4 regions of the Streptomyces sp. NBC_00989 genome follow, and region 1 is predicted to be linked to each of the others. Evidence: riboswitches for the same ligand, from Rfam matches in the RefSeq annotation. Region 1 holds a riboswitch; each other region holds the start of a gene.
What was found. A riboswitch is a leader RNA that binds a small molecule or an ion and turns the genes downstream of it on or off. The one in region 1 is predicted to bind cyclic di-AMP.

Region 1 (2,193 bases):
TGGTCGATCAGGCGCTGCTCGGTGGCGTCGTAGCCGACGAGCTCCGGGCCGATCTGCTCGATGACGGCGAGGACGGCCTTCTCGACACCCTTGCCGCCGTAGCGGTTGGGGTCACCGTCACGCAGCTCGATGGCCTCGAAGGCACCCGTGGAGGCGCCGGACGGAACGGCGGCACGACCCGTGCTGCCGTCGTCGAGGCCGACCTCGACCTCGACCGTGGGGTTGCCTCGGGAGTCCAGGATTTCCCGGGCTACGACGACGTCGATGGACGGCACGAGCATCTCCTTCTTGGGGATCTGACGCGGCTACGGCAACACCGCAGCGGCTCTGCGAGACGAGCCTAACCGGCTCGGGGCGATTGGCCATCCGGTCGGCCGTCTGTTGGACAGAACCGAGAGTAAATTGTTTCCGAACGGAACAAAGAGTCCCGCGGAAGAACACGGGGACACAAAAAGCCCCGCCCCGGTGCGTACGGGGGAACACGCACCGGAGCGGGGAGCCCGTGGGGGACGGGGGTGACCCTCACGAGGTCTCCATGGTGGACACCACGGATGTGAGGGCGCTGTGGTTCAGCTACGAGCCCGATATGTCACTCGGGACATCGTTTTGGGACGTCACTTCAGGTGGAGCTGCTGGCCCGGGAAGATGAAGTCGGCGTCGTCGATGATGTCCTTGTTCAGCTTGAACAGCTGCTGCCAGCCGCCCTTCACCTTGTGCTTCTCGGCGATGGCGCTGAGGGTGTCGCCCTTGACGACCTTGTACTCGCCGTCACCCTTCTTGACCTTCTTGCCGGTCGGGGTGGTGACGGTCTTCTTGGCGGCCGGACGCTCGGCGGAGCGGGAGGCGGTGGTGTCGCCCGTGGAGCGCTCGGTGGTGCTCTTGGAGGAGCTGGAGCTGCTGGAGCCGCTCGACGAGCTGGAGCTGCCGCCGGAGTAGGCGGCGCCCGACAGGCCGGTGCCACAGGTGGGCCAGGCGCCCTTGCCCTGGGCGGCGAGAACCTTCTCGGCGACGGCGATCTGCTGGGACTTGGAGGCCTGGTTCGCGGTGGAGGCGTAGGCGGTGCCGCCGTACGCGGCCCACGTCGAGGCGGAGAACTGAAGGCCGCCGTAGTAGCCGTTACCGGTGTTGATGGACCAGTTGCCGCCGGACTCGCAGCTGGCGACCGTGTCCCACTCGGACGCGGTGGCGGCGGAGGCGCTGCCGGTCGCCATGAGCGGGGCGGCTATCGCGACACCGGTGACGCCAGCGAGCGTGGCGACGCGGGTGGCCTTGGACGGACGGCGGTGCTTGCCCTTGCTGGAAAACAGCATGGAAAATCCCAATCCCCTCACCGACGCCTGCGAGGTGAGCTGTCGGGTTCGGGCCGTGTGAGTTGCCCGGCCGCACACCTCTCGGTGCGCGACTTAACCCCAAGCCGGTTCCGGTCGTCTCTCAACTCCCGGGCCCGGCACTTACCTTGGGTCCCCCGCTCCTGCCTACGGCGCTTGACGCGACGAATGTTCCCGGAGGCCGCTGGCAGGACTCGGCGTTGCGGCAACCGGACGCTCGTGGTGACGAGCGGCCTTGACCGTAGACAGGGAATCGGCGGAATTTCAAAGACGATCAGGGCTTCTGAGACTCATCCCACACTTTGATCAAACCGGACATTCAGCTCGAAGCGTGACGTGAACTCCCGCCGTTCGCTTGCTACTTTTCGTCCGCTTCCGTACCCACGTCCAAGGTCTGACCGGCGGCGATCTGGGTCGGATCGGCGCCTATCACCTTTTTGTTCTCGGCGTAGAGCGCACGCCATCCGCCGTCGAAGCCAAGGGAGTCGGCGATGGACGCGAGGGAGTCGCCGGCGCGGACGGTATAGGTCTGCGGCGACACATTTTCCTCGGCGCTGGCCCCGCGGTGCTTGCCGGCACTCTGCTGAGTGCTCTGCTGCCCGCCCTGCTGGTCGCTCTGCCGGTCATCGGAATCACCGAGCGCGCCGGTGTCGACGAGGCTCCACTTGCCCACCGCCTGGGCCGAGTTGTCCGATTCGTCGAGCTTCGGGGAGGCGGCGACCGAGTCGTTGCCCTTCGAGGGGGTGGTGGACTTGTCGGACTTGGCGGAGTTGTCCGTCGCGGCGGGCGAGGGGCTGTCGGTCGACGAGTCGCCGGACGCGTCGGACGAAGTCGAGTCCGTGGTGCCCGAGTCGGACAACCCGGA
Region 2 (2,193 bases), 2.9 Mb from region 1:
TTTCCGGCGGCGTACCGCGGGACCGTACTGCATGGGTTTCTCCTTACTCCTTCCGAGCCGCCCAAATACGGTCTGGGGTCGCAGAGTTCACCGCTTCGAGCGACAGATATATGCATATCTTGGTGGATCGGCACCGTTACCGACGCGGTAATGGCAGTCTGGCGAAGAAGCACCAGTCCGGGACCGTACTCGAACCATCCGCTCCGTGTCGGACACCGGTCCCGCGGGAAAGGGACGACCGCGCCATGGCAGACCATCTGGAAGCATCCGTCACTCTGCCGAGCGATCCCGCCTCGGTCTCCACCGCCCGCACCTACGTGGTCGGAACCCTGGTGGAATGGGGCCTTCCGGCGGACACGGAGGTCGCCGACACCATCCGCCTCATCGTCTCCGAACTCGCCACCAACGCCGTACAGCACACCTTCGGGCAGTCACCCACCTTTACGGTGGACATCGAGCTGGAGCGTGACGAACGGCTGCGCATCGGGGTCACCGACAGCCATCCCCGGTTCCCGAAACGCCTGCCGGCCGCTGTCCAGCAGGACAACGGCCGGGGCATGGTGATCATTCGCTGGCTGACCGCGGAGTGCGGCGGAAAGCTCAAGGTCCGGCCCACCCTGGAGGGCGGCAAGACGGTCTCCATCGAGGTGCCCTGGACGGTACCGGCCCGGCCGGTGACGGCCGGGGGCCAGCAGGAGCCGTAGAGCGGCGTGGTGAACGTCCCTGGACACCCGAGGGGGTGGCGGCCTGTCAGGTGGCCGCCACCCCCTCGGGAGATTCATTCGGACGGGTCCCAGGACCTGTCCGGCGGATCCTGTCGCAGACGCGGGGCGTGGCACGCACATCTGCCGCGTCGTCGGTTGCCAACGCTCCGCGTTGACGCCCTCCTCCGTCTTGCAGCTGCACGCACCACGCCCCGCTCACCGGCGCCGATCACGCACCGCCGATTTCCTGCGACCTGATCCGCTGGACAGGCCCTAGCTGACCCGGCCGTACCAGACGCTCTTGGTCCAGATCTTCTGCAGCCTCACCACGTCCCCGGTCTTCGGGGCATGCCAGATCTTTCCCTTGCCGGCATAGATGCCGACGTGGTAGACGCTGGAGCCCGAGTGGAAGAAGACGAGGTCCCCGGCCTTGCGGCTCTTGGCCGAGATGTGGTGGGACTTGTTGTACTGCTGGGCCGCCGTACGGGGCAGTTTCTTGCCTGCCTTCTTGTACGAGTACAGCGTGAGCCCCGAGCAGTCGAAGCGGCCCGGTCCGGTGGCCCCGTACCTGTACGGAGCGCCCTTCTTGGACGCCGCGACCTGGAGTGCCTTCGTCGCGGGTGTCGCGGCCGCGGCGTCGGATGCGACGCCCGGTATCACGACGGAACCGCCAACAGCGGCGATGGCGAAAGCCGAGGCCGTACCGGCCCTGACCATCAGCGACGGGACACGATTGAGCGCAGTCATGCGCAACCCTTCGTCAGCCGCCTGTGAAGGATGACCTGTCGGATTCGGGCTGGCGAAGTTGCCCGGCCGCTGACGCGGCTTCACCCCAAGGGCTGCTCGACCCGGTCATGGCGTGACCGTCCCGGCGACCCGTCGTGCTTGGGTCCTCCACTCCTGCCGATGCAATCCTGTCGACCTGTCATCCGGGTGGCGGCAGGACTCGGCGTCCGCCCGGATCGCCCCGCCGCTGCGGCGGGGTCTTGTCGTCAGACAGGGATCTTGACCTATTGATGTCTGAAAATCCCAACGGAATCGGGGATTTGTGGGGTTACTCACCACTCACCCGTTCGGGTGGACACCGGGATGTTCGAATAGGTGTCGAGGGGGTCAAATGCCCCCGGACCAGCGCCGGAACGCCCCACCGCTCCCCCTGGACTACGCGCGTTGCGCAACCCCAACGGCCTTGTCGAAGGAGGGGCGTCTACTCCGAACGGGGGTACGCCGTTTGGTCCGTTTCGACTCGGTCCCGGACGCGCCTTCGGCGAGACGCGTCCGCCCGGGACGGCTCCGCGTCCCTCAACTGTCGGAGGGTGCGGGGAGGGTGACGCGCGCCGTGCGGCGCTCCCCGTCCAGCACGCGCAGCGCCCGCGCGAGGGTGGGGGCGTGCAGTTCGGTCTCGCCCCGCTGGTGCATCAGCGCCAGCGCGTCCCGCAGCTCTGCGGCCTTGGCCACGAGCGCCTGGGCGGCCCTCAGTCCACGGTAC
Region 3 (2,193 bases), 1.7 Mb from region 1:
ACCTGCGCGGTGCCGCGCGGGCAGGTGATCGCCCGGCTGTGCGATGTCGCCCCGGACGGCGCCTCGACCCTGGTCACCCGAGGGGTGCTGAACCTGTCGGCGCGGCACGGGCGGGACCGGGCGGTGCCGTGGACGCCGGGCACCACCGAGGACGTGACCTTCGAGCTGAACGGCATCGGGCACGCGTTCCCGCCCGGGCACCGCATCCGGCTCGCGGTGTCGTCGGCGTACTGGCCGTGGATCTGGCCGCAGCCGGAGTCGGCGGCGGGGTTCACGCTGGACCCGGAGGGGAGCGCGCTCGAACTCCCGGTGCGGGAGCAGGAGTTGACCTCCGGTATTCGTTTCGACGAACCCGAGGAGGCCGAGCCGCTCGGGGTCAACTACCCGGCCACGCTGGACGAACCGCGCCCCGAGCGGCTGGTCGTACGGGATGTCGCGAAGGGCGAGTGGCGGCTGGAGGTGGACCCCCGGTACGGCGGCACGCGCGTGTACCCGGACGGTCTCGAGTTCACCGAGGACGCGCTGGAGACGTACACGATCGACGAGTCGGATCCGCTGTCGGCCCGTGCGCGGTCCGACTGGTCGATCCGGTTGCACCGGCCGGAGCTGGGGTGGGACACGACCGTGCGGACGCGCTCCGAGATTACTTGCGACGAAACGGACTTTATTACCTCCAATGAGGTCATCTGCACCGAGGGCGACGAGGTGATCTTTCACCGGACATGGGAGAAAAGGATTCCGAGAACTGCCAGTTGAGGTTGAATGCCCGATTTGCCGTTCTTAATCCTCCCGTGAGTTGGGTCACGCGTTTCTGTGCGTGACCTGTGTCCTGGTCTGCCCGCGTTTTCCCTTACGGCATTTGACAGTTGACCCTTGGCTCGCGCAAAGGATCAAGTGCCCCATACGCCTCAGACCAAGGTCAATAGGGGTTAGGTGTGATTCCGCCACTTGTTCCGGACATGTGCTCTCGCATACGTTCCCGGCCTGTCGAGCGGAACGCCGAATCCTGCCGCCGCCCGGCATCCCAGTCACGAACTTCTCGCACGGCAGGAGCGGGGGAACCAGGTAAGTCGCCGGACCGGTCGTCGCGACCGGAACGGCTTGGGGTTAAGTCACGTCCGCGAGGGCGTGGCCGGGCACCTCCCAGCCCGAACCCGACAGCTCACCTCGCAGGCGACGGAGAGGAACCTCGTCATGCCTGCAACCGCTCAGTCCCGCCGCGCCCGCCTCGTCCGCCGCCTCGTCGTCGCCGGCACGGGTACCGCGATACTCGCCCTGCCGATCGTCGGTGCGACCACCGCGTCCGCGGCCACCACGTCGACCACCGCCGCCTCGACCACGCTCGCCGGGTACCCCAACACCCTTGACGGGTGGATCCGGGAGTCGCTCGCGATCATGGCGCAGAAGGGGATTCCGGGGACGTACAACGGGATCTACCGCAACGTGATCCGTGAGTCCTCCGGCAACCAGTACGCGATCAACAACTGGGACTCCAACGCGGCGGCCGGTACGCCGTCGAAGGGGCTGCTCCAGGTGATCGACCCGACGTTCAACGCGTATCACGTGGCCGGGACTTCGTTTGACCCGTACGACCCGGTTGCGAACATCACGGCTGCTTGCAACTACGCGGCGGCGGTGTACGGGTCGATCGACAACGTTTACGGGGCTTACTAGAAACTGTTGGATCAGCCACGACGGGTTGTTTGTTGGCTCTCGCACCGTCGTGGCTGATCGCGCCCGCGCGGCGGAGCCGCAAATAGACACAGCCCCGCGCCCCTGAATGCGCCCCTTCGGGGCCATTCATAGCTCAGCTGAAGAGTCTTTCAAGTACCAGCGCGATTCCGTCGTCCTCGTTCGAGGACGTCACCTCGTCCGCCACCGCCTTGAGTTCGGGATGAGCGTTGGCCATCGCCACTCCATGCGCTGCCCAGTCGAACATCGGGATGTCGTTCGGCATGTCGCCGAAGGCGATGGTGTCGGACGGGGTCAGGCCCAAGTGGCGGGCGGCCAGGGCCAGGCCCGTCGCCTTGGTGATGCCGAGTGGCTGGAGTTCGACGGTGCCGGGGCCCGACATGGTGACCGAGGCCAGGGAACCGACCACCGAACGCGCCGTGGACGCCAACTCGTCGTCCGCCAGGGCGGGGTGACGGAGCAGCACCTTGCTGATGGGTTCGCACCAGAGGTCGTCGCGTC
Region 4 (2,193 bases), 3.3 Mb from region 1:
CACCTCCCGCCTGGACCGCGTCCTGCGCGAGGAGAAGGGCTACACCTACGGTGTGCGGGCGTTCGGCCAGGTGCTGCGTTCGGCACCCGACGGCACGGGTGCCTCGATGCTCGCCATCAGCGGCTCCGTGGACACCCCGAACACCGGTCCCGCGCTGGACGACCTGTGGACGGTGCTGCGCAAGCTCGCCGAGGGCGGACTCACCGACGCCGAGCGGGACATCGCCGTGCAGAACCTCGTCGGGGTGGCGCCGCTCAAGTACGAGACCGCCGCGGCCGTGGCCAGCACGCTGGCCGACCAGGTCGAGCAGCACCTGCCCGACGACTACCAGGCGACGCTGTACCAGCAGCTCGCCGCGACCGGCACCGTGGAGGCCACCGCGGCGGTCGTGAACGCCTTCCCGGTGGACCGTCTGGTGACGATCCTGGTCGGCGACGCGGAGCAGATCAAGGAGCCCGTCGAGGCTCTCGGTATCGGCGAAGTGACCGTCGTCCCGGCCGAGTAGACGACAAGCAGGGAGCCGATCGGCGGCACGCGCGTGTGGGGGCCCTGGTGACTGAAGAGTCATCAGGGCCCCCCTAATGTCCGAATTGGGGGAGAGGTTGCCTGTCTGCCCTGTGGCATGTGCAACAAAACCCGTGATCCGTTTGGGGATTGAAAGTGGCCCCCCTTAGCGTCGGTCCGGCTGTCCGTCAGGCACCGCGCCGCACTCGTGGCACCGGACAGTCATCGCCGAGTCCCCGTACGGCGCGAGCCAGGGGAGCCGGGGACCCATGTCCCTGGGGTGAATCGGACGCCCGCGCGCACAGCGAGGGGGTCCGTAGGAGACCTTCCTGCTCCGAACCCGTCAGCTAACCCGGTAGGCGAGAAGGAAGGAAAGGACCAGCCACTCCATGGCGTTCACCCGCGCCACCGGGAAGCACCGTCGCCCGAGCCGGACCCACCGCACCACCGTTCGTGTCGCGAGTGTCGCGGCCCTCACCACCACCGGCGTCGTCGGCACCCTCGCGAGCGCCCCGGCGTTCGCCGCGGAGCCCGCCCCCGAACAGACCGGTCTCACCCCCGTCGTCGCCATGGGCGACTCCGTGGCCGAGAAGATCGACGCCCAGGCCGTCGCCCAGCAGCAGGCCGCCGCTGAAACGCTGGCCAAGGAGACCGCCCGGGCCAAGGCCGCCGCGCAGGCCAAGGCGGAGCGCGAGGCCGAGGTACGCGCCGCCCGCGCCGCCGAGCGCAAGAGGCTCAACACCTTCGTCGCACCGGTCACCGGCTCGTACGTCTCCACCGGCTACAAGACCGGCGGTTCCCTCTGGTCCTCCGGTGCCCACACCGGCATCGACTTCCACGCCTCGACCGGCACCTCCGTGCACGCGGTCGGCTCCGGCACCGTCGTCGAGGCCGGCTGGGGAGGCTCGTACGGCAATCAGGTCGTGATCAAGATGGCCGACGGCATGTACACCATGTACGGCCACCTGTCGTCCATCGGTGTCTCCGTCGGCCAGACGGTCACCCCGGGCGAGCAGATCGGCCTCTCCGGGGCGACCGGCAACGTCACCGGACCGCACCTCCACTTCGAGGCCCGCACGACCGCCGAGTACGGCTCCGACGTAGACCCCGTCGCCTACCTCCGCAAGCACGGCGTGAACGTCTGACGACACAGCGCCGCACTTCCCGAAGCCCTGGCCCGCCCGGCCGGGGCTTTCGGCGTTTCCGGAGCCCTCCTGTCCAAAAAATATCCATGGATTCCGGCCCGCCATCGGAAATTCCCGCTCATTGCAATAGAGTCACGGAACACACGTCAATCGTCGACGTTTCACGGGGATTAAGGCGGAGGTCGGACATGCGTATTCCGGCGCACTCGGTATGCACGGCGATCCGGGACGACATCGTCGCCGGTGTCTACGAGCGCGGCAGCCGGCTCACGGAGGAACTCCTCGCGCGCCGGTACGGGGTCTCGCGCGTCCCCGTCCGGGAGGCCCTGCGCACGCTGGAGGCCGAGGGGTTCGTGGTGACCCGGCGGCACGCGGGCGCGTGCGTCGCGGAACCGACCGAGCAGGAGGCGGCCGACCTGCTGGAGATGCGGATGCTGCTGGAGCCGCTCGGCGCCTCGCGGGCCGCCCAGCGGCGCACCGAGGCCCACCTCAAGGTGCTGCGCGGCCTCGTCAGGCTGGGCCAGGAGCGCGCCAGGAGGGGCAA

Region 2: it holds a riboswitch for cyclic di-AMP, as region 1 does, so the genes downstream of both, OG714_RS43040 (C40 family peptidase) here and OG714_RS29990 (transglycosylase family protein) in region 1, are expected to answer to the same signal.
Region 3: it holds a riboswitch for cyclic di-AMP, as region 1 does, so the genes downstream of both, OG714_RS22040 (transglycosylase SLT domain-containing protein) here and OG714_RS29990 (transglycosylase family protein) in region 1, are expected to answer to the same signal.
Region 4: it holds a riboswitch for cyclic di-AMP, as region 1 does, so the genes downstream of both, OG714_RS14755 (M23 family metallopeptidase) here and OG714_RS29990 (transglycosylase family protein) in region 1, are expected to answer to the same signal.

The regions. Positions count from the first base shown of each region.
Region 1 is NZ_CP108728.1:6,732,433-6,734,625, reverse strand. Features, by position in the region: gene eno (phosphopyruvate hydratase) at 1-281, opposite strand, end outside; gene OG714_RS29990 (transglycosylase family protein) at 615-1,310, opposite strand; cyclic di-AMP (ydaO/yuaA leader) riboswitch at 1,320-1,493, opposite strand; gene OG714_RS29985 (transglycosylase family protein) at 1,687-2,193, opposite strand, start outside.
Region 2 is NZ_CP108728.1:9,594,041-9,596,233, forward strand. Features, by position in the region: gene OG714_RS43030 (helix-turn-helix domain-containing protein) at 1-33, opposite strand, end outside; gene OG714_RS43035 (ATP-binding protein) at 246-704, shown strand; gene OG714_RS43040 (C40 family peptidase) at 978-1,451, opposite strand; cyclic di-AMP (ydaO/yuaA leader) riboswitch at 1,455-1,634, opposite strand; gene OG714_RS43045 (hypothetical protein) at 2,007-2,193, opposite strand, start outside.
Region 3 is NZ_CP108728.1:5,048,902-5,051,094, forward strand. Features, by position in the region: gene OG714_RS22035 (CocE/NonD family hydrolase) at 1-756, shown strand, start outside; cyclic di-AMP (ydaO/yuaA leader) riboswitch at 988-1,189, shown strand; gene OG714_RS22040 (transglycosylase SLT domain-containing protein) at 1,195-1,674, shown strand; gene OG714_RS22045 (HAD family hydrolase) at 1,808-2,193, opposite strand, start outside.
Region 4 is NZ_CP108728.1:3,442,809-3,445,001, reverse strand. Features, by position in the region: gene OG714_RS14760 (M16 family metallopeptidase) at 1-505, shown strand, start outside; cyclic di-AMP (ydaO/yuaA leader) riboswitch at 721-880, shown strand; gene OG714_RS14755 (M23 family metallopeptidase) at 894-1,649, shown strand; gene OG714_RS14750 (GntR family transcriptional regulator) at 1,838-2,193, shown strand, end outside.